One region of the Nocardioides sp. JS614 genome, then DNA from elsewhere that is predicted to be linked to it. Evidence: riboswitches for the same ligand, from Rfam matches in the RefSeq annotation. Region 1 holds a riboswitch; the other holds the start of a gene.

Region 1 (15,609 bases):
ACGACGTCGACGGCAGCTCGGCCATGTCGTCGTCGGTGAGGACCACCATCTCGCCGTCCTCGGTCTCGTAGCCCTTGGCGATGTCGGCGTAGGCGACCTCCTCGCCGTCCAGCGAGCACACCCGCTGGTACTTGATCCGCCCGCCGTCCTTGGCATGCACCTGCCGGAACGAGACGTCGTGGGACTCCGTCGCGGCGTACAGCTTCACGGGCACGCTGACGAGCCCGAACGACACCGCGCCCTTCCAGATCGCACGCATCCGCATCCTCCTCCAAGGGGTGGTGCCCAGTGTGACTCATGTGAACACCCGCAGTCATCGGTGCGCAGTCGACGGTCCGGCAGGATGGAGTCCATGCGCCCGATGCTCGCCACCCATGGTCGGCAGGTCCCGACGGGGGAGGCCTGGGCGCACGAGGTGAAGTGGGACGGGGTCCGCGCGCTGACCGAGGTGCGCGACGGCGCGCTGCGGATGACCAGCCGCAACGAGAACGCGATCACGATCGCCTGGCCCGAGCTCGCGACCAGCCCGCTGGGTGATCGCGACCTGCTCGTGGATGGCGAGATCATCGCGCTCAACGAGCGCGGGCTGCCGGACTTCCGCACCCTCCAGGACCGGATGCACGTGCGCAAGGCGGCCACGGCGGCCCGGCTCTCGCGGGAGGTGCCCGCGACCTACATGGTCTTCGACGTGCTCCGGATCGACGGTCGCGACCTGACCGGCGAGCCGCTCGACGTACGCCGGGAGCTGCTCGCCGGCCTCGGCCTGGACGGCACCTGGCAGGTGCCGGGCTCCTACGACGACGGGCCGATGCTGTTCGAGGCCACCCTCCAGCAGGGCTTCGAGGGCATCGTCAGCAAGCGCCGCAGCTCCCGCTACGCCTTCGGCGAGCGTTCGCCGCACTGGCTGAAGTTCGCGCACCGGCACCGGGTCTCCTACGTGGTGGGCGGGTGGCGCCCCCAGGAGGGCACCGCCGACCGGCTCGCCTCGCTGCTCGTGGGGGAGCCGACCGCCGACGGGCTGCTCTACCGTGGCCGGGTGGGCAGCGGGATCGGGCCGAAGCAGGGGCGTGCGCTGGCCGAGCTGGTGGCCCGGCTCGGCCGCCCCGCCAGCCCGTTCGCCGACGAGGTGCCGCGCGCCGACGCGCAGGGCACCCGCTGGCTGGAGCCGGTCCTGGTCGTGGACATCGACACCCACGGTCGTGGGTACCAGCGCCTGCGCCAGCCCTCGTTCCAGGGGGTTCGCTCCGACCTCACCCCGGAGGACCTGTGCTCCACCTGATGGCCCGTTCACTCCTGATGTCCGTCGGCACGCCCTTCGTTCTCGCGGTCGCGCTGGCCGCGACCGTGCTCGTCGCGCCGCCTCCGGCGCAGGCGGCGCGCGACCACGTCCGCCTCGACGGCGTCGACGTCCGCCTGCGCCCGGGCACCACCCAGGTCGTCACCGTCAACCACACCCGGGGCTACCGGGCCCGGGTGACCTGGTGGGTGCGGACCGGCGAGGGCTGGCAGAAGCGGATGCGGGCCACCGACGGCCGGATCGGGTACGGCGGGCTGGTCGTCGGCCGGCACCGCAGGCAGGGCACCGGCACGACTCCGCTGGGCACCTACGACCTGCCCTCGGCGTTCGGCACGCACCGCGCGCGGCCGGGCTGGGACCTCGACTACCGCAAGATCCGGAAGGGCGACTTCTGGGTGCAGGACAACGCGTCGGACCACTACAACCGGTACCGCAACAAGCGCCAGGGCGGCTTCCGCTGGTGGCTGCCGGCCGGCGACCCGAACTCCTCCGAGCGGCTCTCCGACTACCCCGTCCAGTACGAGTGGTCGATCGTCACCGGTTTCAACGGCCGCCAGGTCCGCCACCGCGGGTCCGGGATCTTCTTGCACGTCAACGGCTCGGGCGCGACGGCCGGCTGCGTGAGCGCACCGCGCTGGTTCATCAAGTCGCTGATGGACCGCCTCGACCCGGACCGGAAGCCCGTGATCGCGATCGGCCGCTGATGGCGCAGCCCGAGAAGGAGGAGGTCCGGGTCCAGGTGGACGGCCGGACCCTCACCATCAGCAACCTGTACAAGGTGCTCTACCCCCGCACCGGCACCACGAAGGGGGAGGTCCTCAACTACTACGCCCAGGTCGCGCCGACGCTGCTGCCGCACCTCGCGGGGCGCTGCGTCACCCGGATCCGATGGCCGCACGGCGTGCACGAGGGCAGCTTCTTCGAGAAGAACGCCCCAGCCGGCACCCCGTCGTGGGTGCGGACCGCCGAGGTCCCCACGACCGGCAGCCGCGCCCAGTCCAGCTCCGATACCTTGGTCTTCCCGATCATCGAGGACCTGGCGACCCTCACCTGGCTGGTCAACCTCGCGGCCCTCGAGCTGCACGTGCACCAGTGGACCGTCGACCGCAGCGGCCGCCCGCGGGGCGCGGACCGGGTCGTCGTCGACCTCGACCCGGGGGAGCCGGCCGGCCTGCACGAGTGCTGCCGGGTCGCCCTGATGGTGCGCGACCGGCTCGCCGAGCGCGGGCTGGCGGCCAAGCCGGTCACCAGCGGCAGCAAGGGCCTGCACCTGTACGCCGACCTGCCGGAGCGGGTGCCGTCCGAGGACTCCTCGGCGCTGGCCAAGGCGGTCGCCGAGGAGCTCCAGGGGGAGCACCCGGCGCTGGTGACCGCGACCATGACCAAGGCCCGGCGCGCGGGGAAGGTGTTCCTGGACTGGTCGCAGAACGCCGGCTCGAAGACCACCGTCTCGCCGTACTCCCTGCGGGGGCGAGAGCTGCCCACGGTCGCGACGCCGCTCGCCTGGGCCGAGGTCGAGGCGGGCGCCCAGGACCCGATGGCGCTGCGCCAGTTCCGCTTCGACGAGGTGCTCGAGCGCGTCCAGGAGCACGGCGACCTGTTCGCCGGCCCCCGCTGAGTGCTGCCCCGGATCGCATCTGCGCAGGTCAGAGGCGGTGCGGGACGGTGGCGCCTTCTGTTACCGAACGGTGGATCTTCCGTGGAGATCGTGTTCATCGGGTGTGGACCGGGCCTGCCTACCTTGGCGGTGTAGCACTGGAGCACCAGGGGATGACATGACCACCACGACAGCTGCCGCCACGGCCAGGAAGCTCATTCTTCCTGTGGGCAGCGTCGTCGGCGCCGGCTTGCTGGCCATGTTGATGGGGGTCCCCTGGACGAGTGCCGGCGAAGGAGCCTCCGGGATCCGGCTGCTGGCCGACGACCACCAGGGCGCGACCCTCACGATCAGCAGGATCGAGCCCGGTGAGTCTGTGTCTCGCAGCGTGACCATCCGCAACTCCGGTGGCACGCCGTCGAGGCTCTCCTTCCAGGAGACGGGAGACCCCTCGCCGTTCGCGGACGGGGAGCTGCGCCTGGTCATCGACCAGGACGGCCGAACCTTGTACGACGGCGACTTCGCCGCCATGAGCGACATCGCGCAGGACGTGGGCACCGTCGAGTCCCACGGGTCCAGCACGTTCACGTTCACGGTGTCCCTGCCGGACGACGCCCCGTTCGCCAATCAGGGCGACCCGGCGTCGGCGTCGTACACGTGGGTGAACTCGACCTCTGGATCGTCCGGATCCTTCGGCTGAGGAGGGCCGACCGGCACTGATCGACCATCGGGGACGACGTCGGCCGCCCGCGCACCTGGGGGGCGCGCGGACGGTCGCCGTCCGACCCGGAACCTGGACGAGTCGTCCGGCGCGCCTGGGGGGAGCGCCGAGCGGCCCGACCGTCCCGGAGGGAAGCCTGTCCGGCGCTGTTGGGGGGGAGCGCCGGACGGGCCGTCCTCCCCGACCACATCTCGGAGAAATCCGCCCATGGAGATCACGACCTCCCCGCACCGCCCGGCGTCGACGCCGTGGGGGCGCCTGCTCGCGCTCGTGGTCATCGTCGCGCCCGTCTCGATCCTGGTCCTGCTGCCGATCGGGCTCGGCCTGGAGCGCTACGTGATGTCCGGCGACTCCATGGACTCCGGAGCCGCGGGCGGCATCTCACAGGGGTCGGTCGTCTTCGAGCGCGCGGTCCCGGTCGGTGACCTGCGGGTCGGCGACGTGATCACGTTCCGGCCGCCCGCCGGCGCTGGCGTCGACGGGCTCGTCACGCACCGGATCGTCAGCATCGGGACCGACGGGATCCGCACCCGGGGCGACGCCGAGGCGGTCCGCGACCCGTGGGTGCTGCACCCGAAGGAGCCGACCCTGCCCCGGGTCGTCTACACGCTCCCGTGGGTCGGCTACGGCTACCTGGTGATCTTCCACCCGATCTCACGCCTGCTGATGGCCGGCTCCGCGGTGCTGCTGGTGCTGCTGATCACCAGTGAGATCCGCCGCCGCCGGGGGGTGGCGGCCACCGGCCACGACGCCCCCGACCAGCCGGAAGCGCCGGTCCCCGGTGCGGCCACCCGCGCGACCGAGGGGAGCGAACGTTGAGTACCGCCCTCGGGCCGGGTGCCGCGGGCCCTATGCTCGCTCCCATGGCGCAACGAGTTCTGGTGGTCGAGGACGAGGAGGACATCGCGTTCCCCCTCGTCCGAACGCTGGAGCGCGAAGGTTACGACGTCTCGTGGGTGGACAGCGGCCAGAAGGCCCTGGACACCATGGCGACCGCACCCGAGGTCGTGATCCTCGACCTCGGGCTCCCGGACATCGACGGCCTCGAGGTGTGCCGCCGGGCCCGGGAGGCGGGGTTCGAGGGCGCGATCATGATCGTCACCGCCCGGGCGGGCGAGCTGGACCGGGTGGTCGGGCTCGACTACGGGGCCGACGACTACCTGGCCAAGCCGTTCGGCCTGGCCGAGCTGCAGGCGCGCGTGCGCGCCCTGTTGCGCCGTACCTCCTCCGGCTCGGCCACGGCCGAGGGCGCGAAGCCCGACGGGCTGCGCATCGACGTGGACGCCCGGCGGGTCTACGCCGGCGACGAGGAGGTCCCGCTCACCGGCAAGGAGTTCGAGGTGTTGAACATCCTCGCCGCCAACCGGGACAAGGTCGTCTCGCGCGGCCGGCTGATGGCCGACGTGTGGGACGAGAACTGGTACGGCTCGACGAAGACGCTCGACGTCACCATCGGACGGCTGCGCCAGAAGCTCGAGAGCGTCGGCGTGACCGACAGGGTGGTGGCCGTTCGAGGTGTGGGGTTCCGCCTCGAGGGCGGCACCCCAGATGCGTGAACGCCTGACGATCGCCTTCGTCGTCCTCACCATCGTCCTGCTCCTCGGCGCCGGCGCGGTGCGGACGTTCGTGCTGCGCGACCTGATCCAGGAGCAGGAGGCCGGCCACCTGCGCCAGGAGGTCGAGCTGATCGGTGCGATCATCGACGACCGGGAGGCGGCCGGTGGGGCGATCGACGACCGGTTCCTGACGACGCTGGTCAGCCCGGACCGCCGCCTCGAGTACGACCCCGAGAACGGCCCGGCGGTCGTGGTCCGCGGCCCCGACTACACCGGAACCGACGACCCCCAGGACGACCTCGCCGCGGTCCTCGCGGTCCGTGGAGCCCGGGTCACGGTGAGCCAGTCGCCGCAGGTGGCCAGTGACATCGTCGGGCGCGACACCGGGTCGATCGCGGCGCTGTTCGTCCTGATCGCGGTGGTCGCCGGCATCGCCGGCTTCCTGATCGCCTCCGCGCTCTCCTCGCCGTTCCAGCGGCTGGCCGTCGCGGCCGCGGCCCTCGGCCGCGGCCGGTTCGACCTCGAGCTGCCGCGCACCCGGATCCCCGAGGCGCGGGCGATCTCGAACGCCCTGCGGGCCAGCGCGCACCAGCTCGAGGACCGGGTGCACCGCGAGCGCGACTTCGCCGAGCACGCCTCGCACGTGCTGCGCACCCCGCTGACCGGGCTGCGGCTCGAGCTGGAGGACCTCACGCTGCGCGACGACGTGCCGGCCGACGTGCAGGAGTCGGCGGCGCGCAGCCTGGCCGCGGTCGAGGAGGTCGGCGCGGTCGCCGGCGAGCTGGTCGAGCTGACCCGGCGGGGCAGCCTGGTGGCGGGCTCCGAGCTGCCGCTGGTCGACCTCGCGACCCAGCTGGCGCAGCGGTGGGCCGACCGGCTCGGGGTGCGCACCCGGTCGCTGACCGCTGCCGCCGAGGGAGAGCTCTCGCTGACCTACACACCCGGCCCGGTCGAGCACGTCACCGACCTGCTGCTGGCCGACGTCGTCCGCCGCGGGAGCGGCCCGGTGCGCATCGTCTTCCACGGCGAGGAGGCCGGCCACCTGCGCATCCACGTCGAGTGCGAGGGCCGCGGACGGGAGGACCACCACGGCGCCGAGCCCGTGGACCGGGTCGCGCAGGTCACCTCCGTGGTCGAGGCGCTCGGCGGGCGGGTGACCGGGTCGCATCCCGCCGAGGGCATCGAGGTCCTGCTGCCCCGTCGCTGACTCCTAGGACGCTGGGTCGGGGCCTGGGCAAGAATGGCGGCCATGACGACTCGCCCCGTGGAGACCTGGCTGACCGACATGGACGGCGTGCTCGTGCACGAGGAGGTGCCGATCCCGGGCGCCCAGGAGTTCATCGAGGCGCTCAAGGCCTCGCAGCGCCGGTTCCTGGTGCTGACCAACAACTCCATCTTCACCCCGCGTGACCTGCGCGCCCGGCTGCTCGGCAGCGGCATCGACGTGCCCGAGGAGGCGATCTGGACCTCCGCGCTGGCGACCGCGCAGTTCCTCGACGACCAGCGCCCGCGCGGCACGGCGTACGTCGTCGGCGAGGCGGGCCTGACCACGGCGCTGCACGACATCGGCTACGTGATGACCGACCGCGACCCGGACTACGTCGTGCTGGGGGAGACCCGCACGTACTCCTTCGAGGCGATCACGCGGGCGATCCGGCTGGTCGCTGCCGGGGCCCGCTTCATCGCCACCAACCCCGACGCCAGCGGGCCGAGCCAGCAGGGGATGCTGCCGGCCACCGGCTCGGTCGCGGCGTTGATCAGCACCGCGACCGGGCGGCGGCCGTACTTCATCGGCAAGCCCAACCCGCTGATGATGCGCAGCGCGCTGAACCGGCTCGAGGCACACTCCGAGACGACCGTGATGGTCGGGGACCGGATGGACACCGACATCATCAGCGGCCTGGAGGCGGGGCTGCGCACCATCTTGGTGACCACCGGCTCCACCCGCCCCGAGCAGGTCTCGACCTTCCCCTACCGGCCGACCCGGGTGGTCGACTCCGTGGCCGACCTCCTCGAGCTCGTCGACCCACGCCCCGACGCCGGCTGAGGCCTGCGGCTGCGCCGGCCGGTCTTCCGGTTTCATCGGCCGGCCGATGAAGCTCGCGCGAGTCCGCATCCCGGCCCCGCGGCTACGCGGGCCGCGTCGGGGTGTGACGTTCGTCCAACGGGCCGGCGGATCCAGGCGGGGAGTGTGGCCCGCGCCACGGCCGAGGCCGTCCGTCGGGTCGTGATCCGGCGGGGTCTGTGGCTACCGTCCTCGACCGTTTGCACCACGCACCACCGGCCGCGGGTACGCCGAGTCCTGCCCGTCCGCGACCGGTCGCCGACATCCGGGGCAGGAGTGGGGGAACCACCTTCGTCGTCCGCGCGGACCACTCGGGGTGAAGCCACCAGCCGGTGGCCGGGCACCTTCCACGCCCGAACCCGACAGCTCACCTCACAGGCGTGGGAAGGAACCACGCACATGACACTCATCCTGCGCGCGCTCGCGAGCGCCGCCCTCGTCGTCGGCCTGCTGACCACGGCGCCCGCCGTCCCTGACGCACACGGCGCGACCGCGGCCCGGGAGACCAAGCACCGGACCGCTCGCCAGGCCACGGCTCGCAAGATCGGCCACGCGATCAGCATCGCGGTCAACCAGAAGGGCGACCCCTACCGGTCCGGAGCCGCCGGCCCGCACGCGTTCGACTGCTCCGGGCTGACCTTCTTCAGCTACCGCAAGGCCGGCTTCAAACACCTGCCCCGGACGTCCTCCGCCCAGGCCCACTTCGCGAAGCGGATCAAGCGCGGCGCGATGCGTCGCGGCGACCTGATCTTCTTCTACGACGGCGGCGGCGTCTACCACGTCGGCGTGTACGCCGGCTTCAACCACGGGCACCGCTGGGTGCTGCACTCGCCGTACTCCGGCACCCGCGTGCGCACCGACAAGCTGTGGACCGACCGGTGGTTCGCCGGCACCCTGCGCTACCGCTGAGACCCGAGCCGCCGGCTCACTTCCACTCGAAGGTCGCCAGCACCGAGTCGACGATCCGCTGTCGCTCGGCCGGCGGGATCCGGGCGTAGAGCTGGAACCGCAGCACGATGATGCGGTCGTCGATGATCACGCCGTACTCCGACTGCCAGTTCAGCGGCTGGGCCCGGCCCTCGAGGTGGTACATCTCCACGCCGTCGAGGACGGCGTTGGGGAGCTGCTTCGGTGTCATCGGGTAGATGCGGCGCGAGACCTTCAACGAGTTCCGGCCGAGCTCGGTCGGGCCGGCGGTCGAGCCGAACGCCGGGGTCTCGCCGAGCGACAGCAGCGACGTCGAGCCGGGGTCCTGCCCGTCCTTCTGGGTGGTGACCAGCTGGTCGCCGACGAACCAGCCCTTCGGGATCCGCAGCCGGGCGTGTGGCATCGAGAGCTGCGGCCCCGTCGCGGGCGCCACCGTCGGCGCGGCGGAGGCGGTGCTGTCGGGGCCGTCGGTGGGGTCGGCCGGACCGGTGGCACCGGGGGAGCCGGCGGCGCTGCTGCTCGCGCCGCCGGGCGACGGGTCCGGGGGTGCGGCGCCGCTCGGGTCGCCGCCGGAGCAGGCGGTGCCCAGCGTCAGGACCGCGACCACGGCGGCCGCGGGGACCGAGGAGCGCACGTCGTCCTCCCGAGCTGGGTGCGGATGTGTCCCGTGGGCCTGAGCCTAACCACGCCGCCCGGTCGGCAAACCGGGTGAGCCGACAGGTTTGGGCCGTCCGGGTTGCGGGCAAGCGGCCGTCGACGGACACGCTTCCATCGGGGGAAGGTCGACGCAGATGCACGCCGTGGACATGCTCGGGACGCTCGGGCTTCCGGACGACCTGATCGAGGAGGTGCGCGGGATGCTCGCGTCCCGCGCCACGGCGCTCGAGGCCGCCGAACCCTCGCCCATCGGCGACGTGTTCGGCGGGTCCGCCCAGGGGGCGATCCTCGGCCGGCACGCCTCCCTCGCCCAGCGGCACGTCGCCGAGGCGGTCCTGGAGATGGTGGCCGGCCTGCGCGGCTACCGCGACGAGCTCGGCGCCCACCAGGCGCGGATGGGCGACACCGACACCCAGGGCGCAGCCGACCTGCGTCGGATCGAGCAGGCGACCGCGTGCGTCGCGGCGACCAGCTTCGCCACGAACGACGCCTGCGCGCTGCCCACCTCGGGAGCCACGCGGCCCGCGGACGGGGTGGGCGGGTGAGCGGCCCGCAGCGCGCGCGGCTGGACCGGGCGCTGGCCGGCGCCCACGAGGACGCGGTGACCTCGAGCGCGCGGGAGTGGGTCCGGTGCGTCGGCATCCTGCACGACATCGCGGCCGCCCTCGACGGCGCCTCGCCGGAGGTCAGACGAGAGATCGGCGGCCGGACCGGGCCCGCGATCGACGCCGCGTTCCAGCGGTCCAGCCAGGGCATGGTCCGGCGGGCCGACGACCTGGTCCGGGGCAGTACGGCGCTCCAGGCGGCGGCCGAGGCGATCGGCGCCGCGCGGGCCGAGCAGGAGCAGCTGCGGCACCAGCCGCTGACCGCGCCCGCGCCGTACGTCGCGGGCCCGGGTCCACGCACCGACGAGGACATCGCCAGGGAGGCCGCCGCGCGGCAGGCACAACGCGACTACGACCTCGCCTACGCCGACCAGGAGGCCCGGGCCCAGGCCCGCGCCGACCACCTGGACCGGGTGTTCGCCGCGTCCACCGCGACGATGAAGGACATCCACAAGGTGCCCGACCCCGAGCCGTCCGGCTCCGGCTCGGACACCTCCGGCGGGTCGGGGGCGGGGTCCGGCGGCGCCGTGCCGCACCCGGTCCCGGCGGGTGGCGGGAGCGGGCCCCGGGGCGACGGCCCGTCGTCGACCCGGCCGCCCGGCGGGTCCGGTGACGGCTCCGGCCACCACCATCCCGGCACCCACGGCACCCACGGCACCCACGGCGTGCCGCCGCCCGCACCGGGTGACGTCGGCGCGCCCCAGGGCGGCAGCGCCGTCGACGTCCCCGGCCCGACGCCCGTCGGAGCCCTCGGCGGCGCCGTACCGGTGGGCAGCCCCGGCGGCCTCGGTCTCGGCCTGGCCGGCGCCGCCACGGGCGGCCTCGGCGGCGGACCGCTCGGCACCGGCCTCGCGGCCGGTGGCATCCGCGGCGGGGTCGCCGGCCCCATCGTCACCGCCCCCGGGACCACGGCCGGCGGCGTCCGCGGCATCGGCGCCACCTCGCGTGCGGGGGTGACCGGTGCCCTCGGGCGACCCGGCGGGGTTGCTGCGGTCGGGTCCGGCCCGGGCAGCACCGGGCGCGGGACCGCGGCCCGCTCGAGCGGGGTCGCCTCCGGACGCGGCACGGGCCGGGGCGCGGGCGGCCGTGGCGCTGCCGGTGCACGCGGTTCGGGCGGTCGTGGCACGGGCGCGGCGGCCGGTGCCCGCAGCGGGCGCAAGCAGGACGACCGACACGGCGGGCGCGACCCGTTCGGCACCGTCGCCGAGGACTGGATCGACGACGAGGAGGTCGCTCCGGGCGTGCTCGACTGAGGTCGTCCGGCGGGTCCCGGGACTCCGTTCCCGCGACGTCCCGGGACGGGCGGGCAACGGCCCGCCGACGTGGGACCAACGACCCGGGGCAGGCCCCGTGCTGGCTGCCAGCATGAAGTCATGACCTACGGCGACACCGAGACAGGGGGCGCCGGCGCCGCCGGCGTGAGCGCGGCACGGCGAGAGATCGGGGTCACCGAGCTGATCCTGCGCGACGCCCACCAGAGCCTGATGGCGACGCGGATGGCCCTCGAGGACATGGTCGACGCGTGCGCCGACATCGACGCGGCCGGCTACTGGTCCGTCGAGTGCTGGGGCGGCGCGACGTACGACGCCTGCATCCGCTTCCTCAACGAGGACCCGTGGGAGCGGCTGCGCACGTTCCGCCGGCTGCTGCCCAACAGCCGCCTCCAGATGTTGCTGCGCGGGCAGAACCTGCTCGGCTACCGGCACTACGAGGACACGGTCGTCAACAAGTTCGTGGAGAAGTCGGCCGAGAACGGCATGGACGTCTACCGGACCTTCGACGCGCTCAACGACGTGCGCAACGTGCGGGAGGCGATCAAGGCCGTGCGCCGCGTCGGCAAGCACGCCCAGGGCACCATCTGCTACACCGAGAGCCCGCTGCACACGGTGCAGGGGTACGTCGACATGGCCCACGAGCTGATGGAGCTCGGCTGCGACTCGCTGTGCCTCAAGGACATGGCGGCGCTGCTGCGGCCGCAGCCGGCCTTCGACATCGTCGGGGCGATCAAGCAGTCGCTGGGCCAGGACGTCCGGGTGCACGTGCACTGCCACGCCACCACGGGCGTGACGCTGGTCAGCCTGATGAAGGCGATCGAGGCGGGCGCCGACGTGGTCGACACCGCGATCTCGTCGGTCTCGATGGGCCCCGGCCACAACCCGACCGAGTCGCTGGTCGAGATGCTCGCGGGCACGCCGTACGAGACCAAGCTCGACGACGCGCGGCTGCTCAAGATCAAGGACCACTTCGCGGTCGTGCGGCCCAAGTACACCGAGTTCATGTCCGCGATCACCGGCGTCGAGACCGAGATCTTCAAGAGCCAGATCCCCGGCGGCATGATCTCGAACATGGAGTCGCAGCTGCGCCAGCAGGGCGCGGGTGACCGGCTCAAGGAGGTCCTCGAGGAGGTGCCGCGGGTCCGCAAGGCCGCCGGCTACCCGCCGCTGGTGACTCCGTCCAGCCAGATCGTCGGCACCCAGGCCGTGTTCAACGTGCTGATGGGCCCCTACCAGGTGCTCACCGCGGAGTTCGCCGACCTGATGCTGGGCTACTACGGCGAGGCGATCGGCCCCCGCGACCCCGAGATCGTCGAGGCCGCCCGGCTGCAGACGAAGAAGGAGCCGATCGAGGTCCGGCCTGCCGACCTGCTCGAGCCCGAGTGGGACAAGCTCTGCGCCGAGGCCAACGCCCTCGAGGGTGCCGACGGCACCGACGAGGACGTACTGACCTACGCGATGTTCCCGGGCGTCGCGCCGAAGTTCTTCCTCGAGCGGCCCGAGGGCCCGAGGAACGTCGGCAAGGACCCCGCGCAGCAGGCGGCCGAGAAGCTCGCCGCCGCAGCGCCCGGCACCGGCCCGGTCACGGGCCCCATCCACTACGCCGTCTCGATGAACGGCCGCAAGCACGACGTCACCGTCGAGCGAGCCTGAAGGGAATCCGGTGAGCAAGCACAAGCAGCACCAGGCCTCCATGGAGGAGCGCACCTCCGAGCTCGCGGAGCGGCGCCACAAGGTCGAGCTCGGCGGCGGCGAGTCCCGCCAGCAGAAGCAGCACGACCAGGGCAAGCTGACCGCCCGCGAGCGGATCGAGGCGCTGATCGACCCCGGCACGTTCCAGGAGACGGGGATGTTCGCCCGGCACCAGTCGACGTACTTCGGGCTCGACAAGGCCGACTACCCGGCCGACGGCGTGGTCACCGGCGAGGGCGCCGTCCTCGGCCGTCCGATCCACGTAGCCAGCCAGGACTTCACGGTCGCCGGCGGCTCCGCGGGCGAGGTGCACAGCGACAAGGTCGTCGCGATGATGCAGGCGAGCCTGACCACCGGCACGCCGTTCGTGTTCATCAACGACTCCGGCGGCGCCCGCGTCCAGGAGGGCATCGGCTCCCTGGCCGGCTACGGCCGGGTGTTCTACAGCAACGTGCTGCTCTCCGGTGTGGTCCCGCAGATCGCGATCATCGCGGGGCCGTGCGCGGGCGGCGCGGCGTACTCCCCGGCGCTGACCGACTTCATCATCCAGACCCGCAAGGCCCACATGTTCATCACCGGGCCCAACGTGATCGCCCAGGTCACCGGCGAGCAGGTCTCCTCCGACGCGCTCGGCGGCGCGGACGCGCACATGGCGCGCTCCGGCGTCACCCACTTCGTGGCCGACGACGACGAGCAGGCGGTGCTGATCACCAAGAAGCTGCTCAGCTTCCTGCCGCAGAACAACACCGAGGACCCGCCGATCGTCGACCCCGACGACACCATCGAGCCGGACCTGGAGCTGCCGAAGGTGGTGCCGGTCTCGGACAAGAAGGGGTACGACGTGCGCGAGGTGATCGCGCGGATCGTCGACCGCGCGGACTTCCTCGAGGTGCAGGCGGGCTACGCCCAGAACATCGTGATCGGCTTCGGCCGGATCACCGGGCGCACGGTCGGCATCGTCGCCAACCAGCCCAGCGTGATCTCCGGCGTGCTCGACATCAACGCCTCCGACAAGGGCTCGTGGTTCGTGCGGTTCTGCAACGCGTTCAACATCCCGCTGGTGACCCTGGTCGACGTGCCGGGCTTCCTGCCGGGCGTCGCGCAGGAGCACGGCGGCATCATCCGCCACGGCGCGAAGCTGCTCTACGCCTACTCCGCGGCGACGGTCCCGAAGATCACCGTGGTGCTGCGCAAGGCCTACGGCGGCGCGTACGTCGCGATGTGCTCGAAGGACCTGGGCGCCGACAAGGTGTTCGCCTGGCCGACGGCCGAGATCGCGGTGATGGGCGCCGAGGGCGCGGCCGAGATCGTGTTCCGGCGCGAGATCGCCGACGCCGAGGACCCCGACACCCGGCGCGCGGAGCTGGTCGACGAGTACCGCTCGACGTTCTCCACGCCGTACGTCGCGGCCGGCCGGGGCCTGGTCGACGACATCATCGACCCGTGCTGCACCCGGGCGCACATCTCGCGGGCGCTGGAGATGCTGGCCAGCAAGCGCGAGCTGCGGCCCGCCAAGAAGCACGGGCTGGGCCCGACGTGAGCGGCAGCGACATGCAGGAGCTGCTCGCGGCGGTCCGCGAGCTCACCGAGCGGGTCGCGGCCCTCGAGGCCGAGGTCGCCGCCGTACGGACGCGGCAGGAGCAGGAGATCCCCGAGGAGGTCGTGCTCGCGATCTCCGCCGCGGTGGCGTCGTTCCTGGGCCACCGCGCGAAGGTCAAGCAGGTGCACTACCGGACCGGTCAGGCATGGGCCCAGCAGGGTCGCGTGGCGGTGCAGGGTCACCGGATCATCCATGGTGCCCGGTGACGGGGCCCGGTCAAGGCGAAGGTGAGGACATGCAGCTCAAGGTGACCGTGAACGGCCAGGTCTACGAGGTCGAGGTCGAGGTCGAGGAGGAGCAGCCGCCCACGCTCGGCATCTTCATGGCCGGAGGGACCTTCTCCGCGCCCGCGGGGGCGCCCGTCAACGGGGCCGCGCCCGCCGCCGACGGCGAGGGCGTGCGCGCCCCCCTGGCCGGCACCGTCGCCCGGATCCCGGTCGAGGAGGGCCAGGAGATCGAGGCCGGCGCCGTGCTGGTGGTGCTCGAGGCGATGAAGATGGAGACCGAGATCACCGCCCCGGCGGCCGGCACCGTCGGCAGCATCCTGGTCAAGCCCGGCGACGCCGTCACCGGCGGCCAGCTGTTGGTCGAGCTCGCCTGACGCCGCCGGCGGTTTCCCCGGTGAACCGGGGAAACCGGAACTGTTGGCCCGAAGTTCCGGCCCAACAGTTCCGGGATTGCCCGGGAAGTACCGGTGCCCCGTGGTGCCGGGGGCCGTGGGCCATCGGCCTACGGCGTCCCGGTGAAGTACGGCGAGAACGTCCAGGTCTTCTTGAGCAGCTCGGCGTACTCCGGGCTGAACTTGGTGCCGCCCTCGCCCTGGTCGGGCAGCCAGGGCCGACTGATCCACAGGTAGGCGTCGACGTACTTCGCGGCGATCCGTCCGACGTCGGCCGGCAGTCCCCAGGCCCGGTTGTCGACGTCGGTGGTGGGCGGGACGCCCAGCGCGGTGCACGGCGTCTTCTGGGTCTTGGTCCGGCACGGCGGGATCTCGCCCGGCTGGGTGTAGTTCGGCGTCTGCCCGCCCTGCGGATTGATCTCGCTGCCGTGGAACGGTTGGCCGTTGTCACTGGTCTCCAGCACGGCGTGCTTGTTCTTCAGGCCCTTGCGGGCCAGCGCCTCGGAGACCTTCTTCGCGAACACGATCTCGCGCTCCAGGTAGTTCTTGTGGGAGACGTTGAGCGAGAACCCGCGCGCGTGCTCGACGCCGCTGAGCGCGAGGTACTTCGCGACCGCCGCGACGTCGCCGCGGGCCCAGTCCTCCGAGCCCATGTCCAGGTAGACGGTGGCGCGCGGCTGGGCCGCGAGGGTCTGCACGGTCCACGCGAGCATCCGGGCCGGCAGCAGCGCCTTCCGGCGGCCGACCTTCCCGACCCACGCCTCGAACGCCTTCTTCACGAAGTAGCCGTCAGGCTGGACGATCACCGCGACCCGGCTGTCGCCGATGCCCTGCGCCAGGTTGGTGACGTAGCGGCGGTACGACGCCTGCTCGGCCTTGGTCGGCAGCCGCTGGTCGATGCGCGCCTCGCCCTCCCAGGGGAACATCCGGAACAGCGTCATCAGCGCGAGCTTCTCCGGGTCGCCGGCCTGGGCGCCGGCGACGTAGGCCCGCACCTTC
Region 2 (15,609 bases), 2.0 Mb from region 1:
AGAACCTCTTCCGGTGACCTGAGATGCCCGTCGTCGTCGAGCCGGATCCCGTGATCGCCGCGAGGCTGCTCTCGGCGCTGCCGCCCGGCGCGCACGGCGTCGACTCGACCGACCGGCTCCAGGCCTGGGTCGGCGAGCACACCGAGGAGTACGTCGTGGTGCTCGGTCCGCGCCTCGGCCTCGAGGACGCCCTGGCCGCCTGCGAGGCGCTCCGGATCAGCCGCCCGACCGTCAGCGTGGTCGTCGTCCGGGACCAGTCAGACACCCCGATCGATGCCGTGCTGCTCACCCGGGCGATCAAGGCGGGGGCGCGCGACGTCGTACCGCACGACGACCTCGAGGCGGTGGCGGCGGCCGTCGGCCGCGCCCATCAGCTCTACGTGGCACTGCGCGGCCCCGACGGCGTCAGCCACCAGGGCCGCATCGTCACGGTCTTCTCGCCCAAGGGCGGGGTCGGCAAGACCACGATGGCGGTCAACCTGGCGCTCGCCCTGTCCGACGGCGGTGCCCGCCAGGTCTGCCTGGTGGACCTCGACCTCGCGTTCGGCGACGTCGCGATCACCCTGCAGCTGTTCCCCTCGCACACCGTCGAGCACGCGATCGGGTCCGAGGACACGCTCGACGCCGCGATGCTCGGCGCGCTGCTGACCCGCCACCAGGGCGCGGTCATGGTGCTCGCGGCGCCCAGCCAGCCCGACGTGCGGGAACGGATCACCCCGGCCCTGGTCACCCGGGTGCTGACCACCCTGCGCGAGACCTTCGACTTCGTCGTGGTCGACACGGCCCCGGCGTTCGACGAGACCACGCTCGCCGCCCTGGACGAGACCGACGAGTGCGTGGTCGTCGCCACCCTCGACGTACCGACCCTGAAGAACGTGCGGGTCGGCCTCGAGACCCTCGAGATGCTCGGCATCGCCCGCGGTCACCGGCACCTGCTGCTCAACCGCGCCGACGACGCCGTCGGGCTCGGCCCGGACAAGGTCGAGGCGATCCTCGGCCTGGCGGTGGCCGCCCAGGTGGCGACGTCGATCGACATCGCGGCCTCGACCAACGCGGGCACCCCGATCGTCAGCGGCAAGCCGGACCATCCCTCCAGTACGGCGATCCGGGCGCTCGCCGCGCTGCTCGCGGGGGCCCCGGCCGCCCCCGACAGGCACCCGGCCCACCCGACACCGCCGACCCCGACCCGCCGGTTCCGGCTCAGGAGGTGACCCAGTGAGCCTCGCCGACCGCCTCGCCGCGGCGCGCGCCGACGCCGCCGCGGAGGCACCCTCCGTGGACCCCGCAGCCGCGCTCCAGAGCTCGGCCGACCCGGCAGCCACCGACCCGGGTTCGGCACCGGCAGCTCCCGCCACGGCGGCGCCCGAGCCCGCCGCGGAGGCCGCACTGGGCCGGCGCCAGGCGCTGGCCGGCCGGCGCGACCGGATCGAGGAGGTCAAGGGCAGCGTGCACGCCGAGCTCCTCCAACAGCTCGGCCCCCAGCTCTACGACGCGGAGATGGACCAGGACGAGCTCGACCAACGGGTCCGGGCGGTGCTCGCCGAGGTGCTCGGCGCCGAGGACCGGCCGTTGAGCCACAGCGACCGGGCCCGGGTCACCCAGGAGATCAGCGACGACATCCTCGGCTACGGGCCGATCGAGCCGTTCCTGCGCGAGCCCACGGTCTCCGAGGTGATGGTCAACGGCGCGCACAGCATCTGGATCGAGCGGGCCGGGCGGATCGAGCCCACGGCGGCGCACTTCGTCGACGAGTCGCACCTGCGCCGCGTGATCGACAAGATCGTGTCGCGCATCGGGCGCCGCGTCGATGAGTCGAGCCCGATGGTCGACGCGCGGCTGCCCGACGGGAGCCGGGTGAACGCGGTGATCCCGCCGCTGGCGATCGACGGCTCGGCGCTCACCATCCGCAAGTTCGCCACCACGCCGCTGACCGCCGAGGACCTGGTCACGTTCGGCACGCTGAGCGAGCCCGCGCGGGACTTCCTCGCCGCCTGCGTCCGCGGTCGGCTGAACGTGATCGTCTCGGGCAGCACCGGCGCCGGGAAGACGACGACGCTCAACGTGCTCTCGTCGTTCATCCCCTCCGACGAGCGGATCGTGACCATCGAGGACGCCGCGGAGCTCCAGCTCGAGCAGGAGCACGTGGTCCGCCTGGAGTCGCGGCCGCCGAACATCGAGGGCCGCGGCGGCGTGGACACCCGCGACCTGGTCCGCAACGCGCTGCGGATGCGGCCGGACCGGATCGTGGTCGGCGAGGTCCGCGACGCCTCCGCACTGGACATGCTGCAGGCGATGAACACCGGCCACGACGGCTCGATCTGCACGGTGCACTCGAACGGCCCGCGCGACACGCTCGCCCGGATCGAGACCATGGTGCTGATGGCCGGCATGGACCTGCCGGTGCGGGCGATCCGCGAGCAGATGGCCTCGGCGGTGGACCTGATCGTGCACCAGACCCGGTTCAAGGACGGGTCCCGCCGGGTCACCCACATCACCGAGGTCGAGCGGATGGAGGGCGACGTCGTCACCCTCCAGGACGTCTTCGTCTTCGACCAGTCCCCCGGCTTCGACGCCGAGGGCCGCTCGTTGGGTCAGCTGGTGGCCAGCGGCCTGCGCCCCAAGCTGCTCGAGAAGCTCGCGCACGCGAACGTCACCGTCGACCCCTCGCTGTTCGTGGCGGGCCTGCGATGAACACCCCGCGGAGTCCCGAATGAACTGGCTCCTGGTCAGCGGTGCGGTCGCGGTCGGCCTGGGGCTGCTCACCGCGCTGCTGCTGCTCGCCGGCCCCGCTCGGTCGGCGGAGCCGACGCCGGCGGAACGGGTGACGGCGTACGTCGGCGCGGCCGGCGACGGCGGCACGGCGATCCTGTCCGCCGGCCACCGCCCCGACGCGCTCGCCCAGGCGAGCGGTGCCGCCGCCCGGGTGCTGCGGAGCAACCGCGGGCTCGAGGACCGGATCCGGCACCGGCTCGAGGGAGCGGGCAGTCACCTCGAGTCCGCCGAATGGTTGCTGCTGCACACGGCGGTCTTCGTGCTCACCGGGCTGGTCGGGCTGCTGCTCGGCACCGGCAACGTGGTGCTGTTCGTGCTGTTCCTGGTCGTGGGCGCCGTCGGGCCGTGGCTCTACCTCGGCGTGCGCCGCGGACGGCGGCGCAAGGCGTTCAGCGCCGCCGTGCCGGAGACCCTGCAGCTGATGTCGGGGTCGCTCTCGGCGGGGCTGTCGCTCGCGCAGTCCGCCGAGACGGTCACCCGCGAAGGCGCCGACCCGGTCGCCGCGGAGTTCCGCCGGGCGCTCGTCGAGACCCGCCTCGGCGTGCCGCTGGAGGATGCGCTCGAGGGCGTCGCCGACCGGTTCGACAGCGCGGACCTGGCCTGGGCGGTGATGGCGATCCGGATCCAGCGCCAGGTGGGCGGCAACCTCGCGGAGCTGCTCGACACCGTCGCCGAGACGATGCGCGAGCGCGAGTACGTCCGGCGGCAGGTCGCGGCCCTGTCCGCCGAGGGCCGGCTCTCCGCCTGGGTGCTCGGCTCGCTGCCGGTGGCCTTCCTGACCTACCTCCTGCTGGTCAACCGCGAGTACGTGATGCCGCTGTTCGAGGACCCGCGCGGGATCGTGCTGCTCGCCGGGGCGGCGCTGTGGCTGGCGGTCGGGGCGTTCTGGATGAGTCGCCTGGTCCGGGTGGAGGTCTGAGATGCCGCTGCTCCTCGGTGCCCTGCTGCTCGCGGTCTCGGTCCTGCTGCTCGCCGCCGCCCTCGGGGAGGGCCGGGACGCCCGGGGCGTGGGCCGTTCGCTGGAGCTGGTCCGGGCCGCCTCGGCGTCGCCCGAGGTGGTGACCCGCGAGGCGGAGGTGCCGTTCGGCGAGCGGGTGCTCGACCCGCTCCGCGAGCGCACCCTGGGCCTCGGCCGCCGGCTCGCCGGCCACGAGGCCGCGGACCGGATCCGGCACCGGCTCGACCTGGCCGGGAACCCGCCCGGCTGGACCGTCGACCGCTACCTGACCGGGACGGTCCTGGGCGCGGCCCTGGGGCTGGTCGGTGCCGGCCTGCTCGGCCTGCTGCTGGAGCCGGCTACGCCGGTCCTCGTGCTGCTGCTCGCGGCCGGGCTCGTCCTCGGCTACTTCGGGCCGCGGTTGTACCTCTACCAGAAGAGCTACGACCGGTCCGAGCGGATCCGCCGGGCGCTGCCCGACGCGATCGACCTGCTCACGATCAGCGTCGAGGCCGGGCTCGGCTTCGACGCGGCCGTCCAGCAGGTCGCCCAGCACACCGAGGGGCCGCTCGCCGACGAGCTGTCCCGGGTGCTCCGGGAGATGCAGCTCGGGCAGAGCCGGTCGGCGGCGCTGCGCTCCCTGTCCGCCCGCACGACGGTGCCCGAGCTGCGCGGCTTCGTCGGCGCGATGGTGCAGGCCGACGCGCTCGGCATCCCGATCGCGCAGGTGCTGCGAGTCCAGTCCCGGGAGATCCGGGTCAAGCGCCGGCAGCACGCCGAGGAGCGCGCCCAGCAGGTGCCGGTGAAGATCACGGTCCCGCTGATCTTCTGCATCCTGCCGTGCCTGTTCGTGGTGGTGCTCGGGCCGGCGGTCCTCAACATCATGGACACGTTCTGATGGGCCGCGGCGACACGGCACGCGCACGCCGGGGCTGGCCCACGGTCCGGGTTGCGACCGGCGCCCGCCTGTGCGGCTTCCTGGCGCTGCTGGCGCCCGCCCTGTGGACCCGGGACACGACGGCGGTGCTGGCCCTGGTCGCCATCGGCGCGGCCTGGCTGCTCGGCGGGCTCGCCGAGCTCAACGCCGCCCTGCCGGCCTGGCTGACCACCGTGCTCGAGCCGCTCACGGTCGGGGTGGCGTGCGGCCTGGCCCTGCACACCTCGACCGCCGTGCTCGGCGCGCTCGCCATCGGCCCGGTGACCGCGGCCCTGCGGTCCGGAGCGGCCGGCGCCTCCCTCGCGATCGTCTCCGAGCTCGGCGCGCTGCTCGTGATCGCGGTCGGGTCGGGCCTGCCCGTCGAGGACGCCGAGGGTCTCGCGATCATGAGCTGGAGCGTGGTCGCGCTCGGCCTGGGCATGATCGCGACCTACCTGCACGCCGTGCTCCGGCGCGAGCCCGACCCGCTCGGGCCGTACCACGACGCCCAGGCCCTGATCCGGCAGCTGATCGACCTCTCCGACGAGTTCGGCACCGGGCTGGACCCCGCCGCCCTCGGCACCCGGCTGCTCGACGTCGTGCGGGACGAGCTGCCGGCCGAGGTGCTCACGGTCTACGTCGCGCCGATCCGGGACCTCTCCCCGCTCGTCACCTGGTCGCTGGGTCCTGGTCCCGAGAGCGATCCCCTCGAGGAGGTGGCGACCGCCTGCTGGTGGGCGGGAAGCCAGGTCGCCGACGGCCAGGGGTTCGCGTTCCCGCTCCACTCGGGTGGCTCGACCGTCGGGGTCGTGGCCGGGCAGCTGTCCGAGCGCGTCGACGCCGACGGCATCGGGCTCGACGACCGGATCCGCGCGCTGGGCGTGCGGCTCGCTGCGAGCGTCGTCCACCTCGACACCGCCCTGCTCTTCGAGGCACTGCGCGACCGGGCGACGGTGGGTGAGCGGCGGCGGCTGGCCCGCGAGATCCACGACGGCCTGGCCCAGGACATCGCCTCGCTCGGCTACCTCGTCGACGCCCTCGCCGCCGACCCCGGGACGCCCGCGCAGGCGGCCCGGATCGCCGGGCTCCGAGAACGGATCTCAGCGGTGGTGACCGAGGTGCGCGACTCCGTCGTCACCCTGCGCACCGGCGTCGGTGAGAGCGCCAGCCTGGGTGCGGCGCTGGGCGGTCTCGCCCGCCGGCTGACCGAGTCGTCGGGCGTTCCGGTGCACGTCACCCTGGACGAGCGGGAGACCCGGTTGCGACCCGAGGTCGAGGCGGAGCTGTTCCGGATCGCCCAGCAGGCGATGACCAACGCCGTCCAGCACGCCGCCGCCGGCTCGATCGACGTGCACTGCCGGGTGCGGCCGCCCGAGGCGGTGCTCACGGTCCGCGACGACGGCCGGGGGCTCGGACCGGCGCGCCCGGACTCGCAGGGCCTGGACATCATGCGCGAGCGGGCCGCGCTGATCGGCGGCCGGCTCGACGTCGACCGGCGACACCCGCACGGGACCAGCATCACGGTCCGGGTGCCGGCACCCACGACCACGCCGGTGGCCGCGACCCGAGAAGAGAGCGTGACCGCATGACCACCGTGCTCCTCGTCGACGACCACGAGCTGATCCGCAGCGGACTCGCGGCCGTCATCGACCTCGAGGACGACCTGACCGTCGTCGGGACGGCCGCGACGGTCGCCGCCGGCCTCGCCGCCATCGCGCAGCTGGCGCCCGACGTCGTCGTCGCCGACCTCCAGCTGCCCGACGGCACCGGCCTGGACATCGCCCGGGCGGTCCGCGGCGAGAACGACAGCACCGGTCTGGTGGTGCTCACCATGCATTCCGGCGACGACCAGATCTTCGCGGCGATGGAGGCCGGAGCGTCCGGGTTCGTCGGCAAGGAGGCCCCCGCCCAGGAGGTGGTCCGCACCATCCGGCACGCGGCCGTCTCGCCGCGCTCGTTCGTCTGCAGCGGCCTGGCCGAGGCCATGGTCCGCCGGGTGGGTGCCGGCACCGCCCGGCTCTCGGACCGCGAGCACGACGTGCTGCTGCTGCTCGCCGAGGGCCTCGGCACCGCCGCGATCGCCGAGCGGCTGTTCATGAGCGAATCGACGGCGAAGTCGCACCTGGGGCACATCTACCAGAAGCTCGGCGCCGCCAACCGCGCCCAGGCGCTGGTCACCGCGATGCGGATCGGGCTGCTCTCCAGCGTGCAGCCCGGGACCTAGGTCCCGGGACCTTGGTCCCGATCTTCCTGGCCCGACCGCACCCCGCGGACGATGTCCGATCGTCGCCCGTCTCTAGTCATTTGTGACTACCGACCCTGACGCGGTCGTCCGATCCGGATGGCCCGGGCCGCGACGCACGATGGCTCTCGAGGGGTGAGGGACTCCTCGGTCCTGTCTCGGGACCGATTGGGAGAGGGAGAACAACCATGCTGCAGTACCTGCAGATCCTGCTGGCCGGGCACCGCGCGAGGATGGACGAGCGCGGGGCCTCGGCCGTCGAATACGGCCTGCTGATCGGCGGCATCGCCGCTGTCATCGTCGTCCTGGTCTTCGCGCTTGGTGACCAGGTCAAGGAGCTGTTCACTGACACCTGCACGAGCGTCGAGGCGAAGACAACCGCACAGTGCTGACTTTGCACTAGAGCTGGGTGGCCGCGGACCGTGAGGTCCGCGGCCACTTTCGTGCTCAGGGCTACTCCCCCGCGAGCTGACGGGCGATGGCGATCCGGGTCAGCGTCGTGGGGTGCGAGCCGAACCACCACTGCGACCAGCCCGGGGGCGTGGGGTCGGCCAGCGAGTGCAGCGCGAGCTGGCGCTGGACGCCGATGAACGCGCCCGCGTCGTGGGTCGCCTCCAGGGCGTCGACGTCGGCGCGGGTCTCGATCTGCCGGCTGATCCCGTTCTCAACCGGGGTGGCCAGCACCGTGCCCAGCGCGACCAGCGCGAGCACCAGCGGCACCACGACCGGGTCGCCCATCACCAGGCCGCGGCGGCCGACGGCGCCGACGAGCAGCCCGAGCAGGCCGACGCCGAACACCGCCCCGGCCACCCCCAGCAGCGACCCGGTCAGCACGTCGTCGTGGCGGGCGTGCGCGAGCTCGTGGGCCACCACCGACAGCGCCTGGTCGCGCGGCACGTCCTCGACCAGGTTGTCGTAGAGCACCACCCGCCGGGTCCCGCCGAAGCCCGAGACGTAGGCGTTGAGGGTCGTCGTCCGCCGGGAGGCGTCCGCGACGAGCACGTCGTCGACCGGGACGTGCTCGCGGTCGGCGAGCGCGAGCACCTGGGTGCGCAGCGGACCCGCCTCGAGCGAGGTGAACGAGTTGAACAACGGCTCCACGACCACCGGGTAGACGAACGACCCGGCCAGCACCAGCACGCCCAGCACGCCGCCGGCCACCGCCGGCCAGGCGCAGCGCCAGCGGCGGGCGCACCCGACCAGGACCAGCAGCACGATCGAGGTCGCGACGATCCCGACCAGCTCGTTCTTGACCAGGTCCAGCGCGAACGCCGACCAGGCCTGGTGGCTCAGCCCACGGTCGAGCACCTCGCGGCGCAGCAGCACGGTGAACGGCAGGGTCAGCACCCGTCCGACCACCGCCAGCACGGCGACCGCCAGCACCACCCGGACCCACCACCAGCCGCGCAGCCGGGCGGCCAGCCGTCGGCCCCAGGGCCCGAAGCCGAGCGTGCAGGCCACCAGCACGGAGACCACCAGCGAGCTCCGGCTCCAGACCCGCGCCCACCGGGAGAAGTCCTCGGCCCGCTGGATCTCCGCGGTCGTGAAGACCGACCCGGCGTCCGCCGGCCCCGGCGTGCCGCCGGGCACCGGGTGCCACGGCACCAGCACGACGGCGAGCGCGACGAACGCCAGGGCGCCCAGCACGGCGACGATCAGCGCGACGCGGCGCTCGGGCGGGGTGCTCACCCCGCCGATTCTGACAGGGCCAGGTCGGACAGCTCGTCGCGCCACTGCTGGGTGAGCTCGCGCAGGCTGATGCCGAACGCCGACTCCAGCGCCGCCCCGACCGGCCGCCCCTCGTCGACGGCCCGGTAGAAGCCCACGAGGGCCTGCTGGCCGCCCTCCCGGGCCAGCAGCCGGCAGGCGAGCCAGGCGCTCTCGTACGTCGCCCCCAGGTGCGTGGCCCGGGTGCCGAACTCGGCCGCCCCCGGCAGGGCGCGTGGTGGACCGTTCCGCCGGACCTCCGCGATCACCTGGGCGGCCAACCGCGACACCGGCAGGCCGACGTCGCGCAGCGCGACGTAGTCGGCGAAACCCTCCAGCAGCCACAGCGGCATCTGACTGGTCCAGGCACCGGTCGCGACGTGGGTCGCCTCGTGGCTCATCACGACCTGCGCGCCCGTGGGCCGCAGCCCGCCGAAGACGTCGGGGTTGACGAAGACGTGGACCGGCGCGTCCGGCGCCAGGGAGCCGTCGGCCGACGTGGTGACCGCCGCGATCTGGTCGTAGGTGCCGGGATCGGCGTCCAGGACCCGGTCGAGCGCGGTGACCGACGCGGGGACCTCGACGACCAGGCCGCGGTCCCAGTGCGGCAGGACACGGCGTACGACGAGCACCGCGGCGCGCGCCCGCCGGGCGTAGCTGCCGGCCTCGGCGGCGGAGCCGTCGACCAGCACCAGGGTGCGTGCGCTGCGGCGCACCTGGAGCGGGCCGGCGAGCCACAACGGCGAGACCCGGTCGCCGCCGCCGAAGCCGGTCAGCGCGACCCGGTCACCGTCCTCACGCAGGTGCACCAGCAGCTCCGCCCGGGCCGGCGACCGGTCGAAGCCGTCGAACCGCCAGGTGGCATCGACCGCGGCGGTCCAGTCCCCGTCCGGCCCGAGCGCGCCCTCGGCGTCGACGTAGCGCAGGCTGAAGTCGCTGACACCGATCCGCTCCGCGTTGCCGACCGCGGCGGCGAGCAGGTCGGCGGCGGCCGGGTCGTCGGCGGGCGCGAGCGCGCGAGCCGCGTCACGGTCCCCGTCGTGGACCGCGCGCACGAAGTCCGCAAGCGTCTGGGCGGCCAGCCCCGGCGAGACGCTCTGCGTGACAGGTGCCGGCGTGGGCGCGACGTAGGTGTCGTCGTCGGTCACCCACCAGGCGACCAGGCCGCTCGCGAGGAGCAGGCACAGCGAAAGGCCGGCCACCCACCAGCGTGGGTGACCGGCCTGTCTGCCGTGCTCGGGGGTCTCGCTCACCTAGCGGCCGGGGTCAGCCGGGGCGGACCGCACCGGAGTAGGGCATCGAGAAGACGCTGGAGACGACGACCCCGGTGCTGGGGTTGGCCGCGTGGACGATCATGCCGTTGCCGATGTAGATGCCGACGTGGCTGATCGGGCTGTAGTAGAAGACCAGGTCGCCCGGCTGCAGGTCGCTCGACGCGATGTGCGGGCCCGAGCCGTACTGGGCGCTCGAGGAGTGCGGGAGCGCGACGCCGGCCTGCGCCCAGGCCATCATCGTGAGGCCGGAGCAGTCGAACGCGTTCGGTCCCGCGGCGCCGTACACGTAGGCGTCGCCGACCTGTGCCAGCGCGTACTGGACGGCGGCGGCGGCGCGGCCGGAGACCGGGACGTCGGAGGGGACCCGCAGGCTGCCGCGCGAGAGGATGTCCTCGCGCTCCTGGGCCTTGAGGTCGGAGAGCAGCGACTCGGCCGCCTCGAGATTCTTGTCGATGGTCGCCTTCTCGGCGGCCAGCTTCTTCTCCAGCGCCGCGACGTCGCCCGCGCGCTTCTCGGTGGCGTCGCTGCGGATGCCGAGGGCCTTGAGCTCGGTGGCGTAGTCGTCGAAGAGCTGCGACTGGAGGTCGTTGAACGCCGACATCGTCGAGAGCTGGGAGAGGAAGGCCTCGGGATCGTCGGAGACGACGACCTGGCCGACCGCGCTGAGGTTCTGCCCCTCGTACTGCCGGACGACGGAGTCCTGGACCTGCTGGCGGACCACGTCGAGACGGTCGTCCTGGCGCTCCTGGTCGGCGCGCAGCGAACCCAGGTCACGCTGCAGCTCCTTGAGCTCCAGCTTGGCGTCGTTGTACCGCTCCGAGGCCTGCTCGGCCTCGAGGTAGAGCCGGTCGACCCGCGCCTGGACGTCGTCGATGTCGGGCTCAGCCGAGGCCGGCGAGGAGGGCATGAAGCCGACAGCGGCGATGAGCGCGAAGCCGGTCAGGAGGGTGATCAGTCGGTTCCGGCCGTTCTGCACGAGCGGGCGCTCTCCTTGTACGTCGTACGCCTACCGGGTGAGCTGACGGGTTCGGGCACGACATTTGCCCTACGCCTCGAGAGGCGATTCACCCCAGGTGGCCCGAACCACCGATGGTTCCCCGGCTCCCGGGCCGGTGAACCGGTCCGAGACTCAGCGCGGCGACCGCGCGGATCCGAGTGATCCACTTCCACGGCCACCTGAGCGTCACACGTTAACGGCGGCGTCCAGCGGCGTCCAAGTTACCGGGCATGTCTCGGTGAATTTCTTGTCACGCCAGCCGGATCTTTACCCGAGATGGACCACAGAAGTCACGCCAGTCACAAGAGTCACAGAAGTCACAGCCTGGCCGCGTCGGGCTCACGCCGACTCCACCACCGGTGGGCCGTCGACGGGCTGGACGAGCCGCAGGGGCGGGACCAGGCCGCCGCGGGCCAGGACGTCGAGGGCGCGCCGGCCGTCGTCGTCGAAGGTGAGCTCGGGAGGCGGCCCGAGCAGCACGGTCACCACGCAGTCGTGGCAGTGCAGACCCCGCACCGTGCAGGTCTCGCAGTCGATTCGCGTCGTCATGTCAGGAACGGTCGCAGGGACCACCGACAGCGGCGCCGGGGAGCGCCACCTCCCGGCGTGTCGCGCGGACCAGGTGACTACCGGGTCAGGACCTCGACGAGCGCCTCGGACGAGATCACCCGGGCGCCACTGCGGGCGACGTCCTCGGCGACCGCCCGGTCACCGGTGACGACGACCACCACCCGGCCCTCGGGCTCGACGGCCACCAGGTCGCGGAGCACGTCGTCGGCGATCACCCCGCGCGGGCTGAAGAGCACCTTGACGCCCCGTGGCGTGTGCACCAGGGGACGGTGGTCGGTGTCCGCCGCGTCGAACACCACGGTCGTCTCTGCCCGGGTCCGGGCGACCAGGGGGGCGAGCGCGGTGACCAGGCGGTTGCGCTGCGCCTCGAGGGGTGTCGTCGGCCAGGCGGTCTTGGTCACGTTGTAGCCGTCGATGAGGAGCCGGGCCCGGGGCATCGCGAGGTACTGCTCGAGCAGCGCGGCGCTGGAGGTCCCGAGCGCGCCCGCCGCGCTCGGCTCCCGGGTCCCCGCCGCGGCCACGTCGGCCTCCACGCGGTCCCCGGGCGCCCCGGCGACCGGCGGCAGGGCCAGCTCGCGGCGCAGGCCCGCGGCCGCGTCGATCACGGTGTCGAGGAGCATCCGCGCGCGCAACGTGGCGTCGTCGCGCTCCGAGCGGGCGTCGCGCCGGCCCCGGGCGGCCTCCGCCTCGAGCCGCTCCAGCTGCCCGCGCAGCCGCCGGTTGTCCTTCTCCAGCACCGCACACCGCTCCGCAGCCAGGGCCTCCGCGGCCTGCTGCGCCTGGCCGGCCTCGTCGGCCGCCGCGCGCGCCTCGCGCTCGGCGGCCCGGGTGTCCCCGAGCTTGCGCCGCAACGCTGCGTTCTCGGTCTTGTACTCGCCGATCTCAGATCGGTGTGCGGCCCGCAGGTCGCGCAGCGTCTGCTCGGCGTCGGCGAGCCGGCCGCGCAGTCGCTCGAGCTCATGGTCGTCGGGGTCCGGCCGAGCGGGAGCGGAGCGCTCGGACATGCGTCGTACGGCGTCCTCCAGCTCGGTCTCCCACCCCTCGGCCCGGGTCAGCCACCGGTGCGCGGCCACCGCGGCCGCGTCGTCCTCGGCCGGGGCGGGCCGGGCGGCGACCTGGGTGCCGACCCGGGCCCGGAAGTCGTCGTCCGCTAGCGCCCCCGCGATCGCGGTCCCGCCCAGGCGCGCGCGGCGGGTCGGGGCGAAGCCCGCCACCCGGCGTACGGCGGCGGGCAGCCGGGGCACGTCCGGCAGCGCCTCCGCGGTCATCGCGACGACGCGAGCGCGGACAGGCTCCGGCAGCTCGGCGAGCGAGCGCAGCACGGGCTCGGTCACGGCCGGCCCGTCAGCTCGGCCCGGAGTCCGCGCCCGCCGGCTCCTCGACCGGGTGCCGCGACACCACCTCGATCGCGTCGGAGCGGCCGCACCAGCGACAGGTCACCGACTCCACCGCCTCGTCGCGGACCTCGGTCTGCTCGACGTCGTGGTCGCCGGCGAGGTCGAAGTGCCAGAACTCGGTGGTTCGCCGGGTGCGGGTGACGTCGAAGCGAGTGAGGTTGCCACAGCCGGAGCAGCGCCAGCGGTGACCGGCGTCGGGGATGTCGGGGGTCATCGCGCTCCTCTCCTGGCTCACGGGTTCTCGTACCGCTCGGGAGCACAGCCTATGCCCCGCACCCCGCGCGTCTCCCCGGGATTGTCGGTGCCCCGATCTAGCGTCACGTGCATGAGCAGCCGTGTCGGAGAGGCCGGCTCCCGCTGGGAGTCGCAGCGCAGCTTCGACGAGCTCGGCCGCCCGCTGCGCGACATCACCTTCTGCGTGGTCGACCTGGAGACCACCGGTGGCTCGGCCGAGGGCGGCGCGATGATCACCGAGATCGGCGCCGTCAAGGTGCGCGGCGGCGAGGTCCTCGGCGAGTTCCAGACGCTGGTCAACCCGCGCACCGAGATCCCGGCGTTCATCGCCGTCCTCACCGGCATCAGCAACTCGATGGTCGCCGACGCGCCCCCGGTCGAGGCCGCCCTCCCGGCGTTCCTGGAGTTCGCCGCCGGCAGCGTCCTGGTCGCCCACAACGCGCCCTTCGACGTCGGCTTCCTGCGCTACTTCGCCGAGCAGCAGGGCCGGCCGTGGCCCGGCTTCGAGGTGGTCGACACCGCCCGCCTCGCGCGGCGGGTGGTCAGCCGCGACGACGCCCCCAACTGCAAGCTGTCCTCCCTGGCGAAGGCGTTCGGCTCCACGACCACGCCCAACCACCGCGCGCTGTCCGACGCCCGGGCGACCGTCGACGTGCTGCACGGGCTGATGGAGCGGCTCGGCGGCGTCGGCGTGCACACGCTCGAGGAGCTCCAGACCTTCTCCTCCCGGGTCAGCTCCGCCCAGCGGCGCAAGCGGCACCTGGCCGAGGGTCTCCCCCACGCCCCGGGTGTGTACCTGTTCCGCGACGAGCAGGCCCAGGTGCTCTACGTCGGCACCTCCCGCGACCTGCGCACCCGCGTCCGGTCCTACTTCACCGCCTCCGAGACCCGGTCCCGGATGGGCGAGATGGTCGGCATCGCCACCGTGGTCGACGCCATCGAGTGCGCCACCGCGCTCGAGGCCGAGGTCCGCGAGCTTCGGCTGATCGCCGAGCACAAGCCGAAGTACAACCGGCGCTCGCGCAACCCCTCGAAGGTCCACTTCATCAAGCTCACCCGGGAGCCCTGGCCGCGGCTCTCGCTGGTGCGCCGGGTGCTCGACGACGACGCCGACTACCTCGGTCCGTTCTCGTCGAAGAAGACGGCCGAGAAGTGCCTGGCCGCGCTGCACGAGACGTTCCCCGTCCGGCAGTGCACCGACCGGCTGCCCGGCGACCCGGCCGCCGCCGGACGCGCGCCGTGCGTGCTGGCCGAGATGGGCCGCTGCCTGGCCCCGTGCGACGGCAGCGTCGACCACGCGACGTACGCCGCCGTCGTCCACCAGCTGCGCGACACGCTGCTGCGCCGCCCCGACGAGGTCGTCGAGACGATCAACGCCAAGATGGGGGCGCTGGCCGCCGACGAACGGTTCGAGGAGGCCGGCGTCCATCGCGACAGGCTGGCCGCCTTCGTCCGCGCCGCCGCGCGGACCCAGCGACTCTCCGCGCTCACCCGCTGCCCCGAGGTGGTCGCCGCCCGCCGCGAGGACGACCCGACCGGACCGGGCGGCCGGTGGGCGGTGCACGTCGTGCGCCACGGCCGGCTGGCCGCGGCCGGGGTGATCCCGGCCGGCGCCGACGCGCACGCGTACGTCGCCACCCTGCGCCTGTCCGCCGAGACGGTCGCCGCGGCGCCGGGCCCGGTGCCCGCGGCGAGCGCCGAGGAGACCGAGAGGATCCTGCGGTGGCTGGAGTCCCCGGGGATCCGCCTCGTCGACGTGGACGGCGAGTGGAGCTGCCCGGTGGCCGGCGCGACCCGCCACCTCGCGATCCACGACTCGGCCAACCAGTCACGGCTGTCGCTGGTGCCGTTCGCCGAGCGGCGGGTGCTCACCACCATGCATCAGCCGGTGCGCTGACGGCGGTACAGTCCGGGGCGTGATCACCGCCATCGTCTTCGTGAAGGCCGACGTCGCCCGGATCCCCGAGGTGGCCGAGGAGATCGCCGCCCTCGACGGCGTCAGCGAGGTCTACTCCGTCACCGGGCAGGTCGACCTCATCGCGCTGGTCCGGGTGCGCAACCACGAGGACGTCGCAGCGGTCGTGGCCGACCGGCTCAACAAGGTGCCGGGCGTGACCGAGACCGAGACCCACATCGCGTTCCGCACCTACTCCCGTCACGACCTCGAGTCGGCGTTCTCCCTCGGCCTGGACTGACTCCGGCCGTGGACTGGGTCAGCGACTACTGGCTCGACATCGTCGGCTGGGGCGGCAGCGCACTGCTCGTCTACTCGCTGCTGCAGGCGCGGGTGCTGCGGTTCCGCACCATCAACACCATCGGCTGTGTCGTGCTGATCTTCTTCAACGCGATGCTCAGCGTCTGGCCGATGGTGGGCATGAACGTCGTGCTCGCGGCGATCAACGTCTGGTTCATCGTGCGGCTGCTCGGCGAGCGCCACGACGAGGCGGTCTTCGACGTGCTCGAGGTCCAGCCCGACGACCAGTACCTGCGCCACGTCCTGCGCCTGCACGGTGAGGACATCCTGCGCTACCAGCCGGACTTCACGTGCGAGCCCGGAGACGGC

What was found. A riboswitch is a leader RNA that binds a small molecule or an ion and turns the genes downstream of it on or off. The one in region 1 is predicted to bind cyclic di-AMP.
Region 2: linked by a shared signal. The riboswitch ahead of NOCA_RS17310 (C40 family peptidase) and the one ahead of NOCA_RS07700 (C40 family peptidase) in region 1 are both predicted to bind cyclic di-AMP.

What each region holds. Positions count from the first base shown of each region.
Region 1 is NC_008699.1:1,311,226-1,326,834, forward strand. It holds gene ku (non-homologous end joining protein Ku) at 1-259, opposite strand, end outside; gene ligD (non-homologous end-joining DNA ligase) at 353-1,279, shown strand; gene NOCA_RS07665 (L,D-transpeptidase family protein) at 1,279-2,001, shown strand; gene ligD (non-homologous end-joining DNA ligase) at 2,001-2,915, shown strand; gene NOCA_RS07675 (hypothetical protein) at 3,073-3,594, shown strand; gene NOCA_RS07680 (S26 family signal peptidase) at 3,823-4,434, shown strand; gene NOCA_RS07685 (response regulator transcription factor) at 4,479-5,171, shown strand; gene NOCA_RS07690 (HAMP domain-containing histidine kinase) at 5,164-6,378, shown strand; gene NOCA_RS07695 (HAD-IIA family hydrolase) at 6,412-7,218, shown strand; cyclic di-AMP (ydaO/yuaA leader) riboswitch at 7,483-7,630, shown strand; gene NOCA_RS07700 (C40 family peptidase) at 7,636-8,145, shown strand; gene NOCA_RS26775 (hypothetical protein) at 8,162-8,797, opposite strand; gene NOCA_RS07710 (hypothetical protein) at 8,955-9,365, shown strand; gene NOCA_RS27465 (hypothetical protein) at 9,362-10,678, shown strand; gene NOCA_RS07720 (methylmalonyl-CoA carboxytransferase subunit 5S) at 10,799-12,352, shown strand; gene NOCA_RS07725 (acyl-CoA carboxylase subunit beta) at 12,393-13,931, shown strand; gene NOCA_RS07730 (DUF3322 domain-containing protein) at 13,928-14,197, shown strand; gene NOCA_RS07735 (biotin/lipoyl-containing protein) at 14,227-14,592, shown strand; gene NOCA_RS07740 (glycoside hydrolase family 6 protein) at 14,721-15,609, opposite strand, start outside.
Region 2 is NC_008699.1:3,317,820-3,333,428, forward strand. It holds gene cpaB (Flp pilus assembly protein CpaB) at 1-17, shown strand, start outside; gene NOCA_RS17265 (AAA family ATPase) at 24-1,211, shown strand; gene NOCA_RS17270 (CpaF family protein) at 1,216-2,691, shown strand; gene NOCA_RS17275 (type II secretion system F family protein) at 2,711-3,691, shown strand; gene NOCA_RS17280 (type II secretion system F family protein) at 3,693-4,607, shown strand; gene NOCA_RS17285 (sensor histidine kinase) at 4,607-6,214, shown strand; gene NOCA_RS17290 (response regulator transcription factor) at 6,211-6,849, shown strand; gene NOCA_RS17295 (Flp family type IVb pilin) at 7,056-7,259, shown strand; gene NOCA_RS17300 (M48 family metalloprotease) at 7,321-8,556, opposite strand; gene NOCA_RS17305 (hypothetical protein) at 8,553-9,776, opposite strand; gene NOCA_RS17310 (C40 family peptidase) at 9,841-10,824, opposite strand; cyclic di-AMP (ydaO/yuaA leader) riboswitch at 10,837-10,993, opposite strand; gene NOCA_RS17315 (hypothetical protein) at 11,185-11,394, opposite strand; gene NOCA_RS17320 (NYN domain-containing protein) at 11,472-12,749, opposite strand; gene NOCA_RS17325 (hypothetical protein) at 12,760-13,047, opposite strand; gene NOCA_RS17330 (DEDD exonuclease domain-containing protein) at 13,138-14,943, shown strand; gene NOCA_RS17335 (Lrp/AsnC family transcriptional regulator) at 14,963-15,241, shown strand; gene NOCA_RS17340 (hypothetical protein) at 15,250-15,609, shown strand, end outside.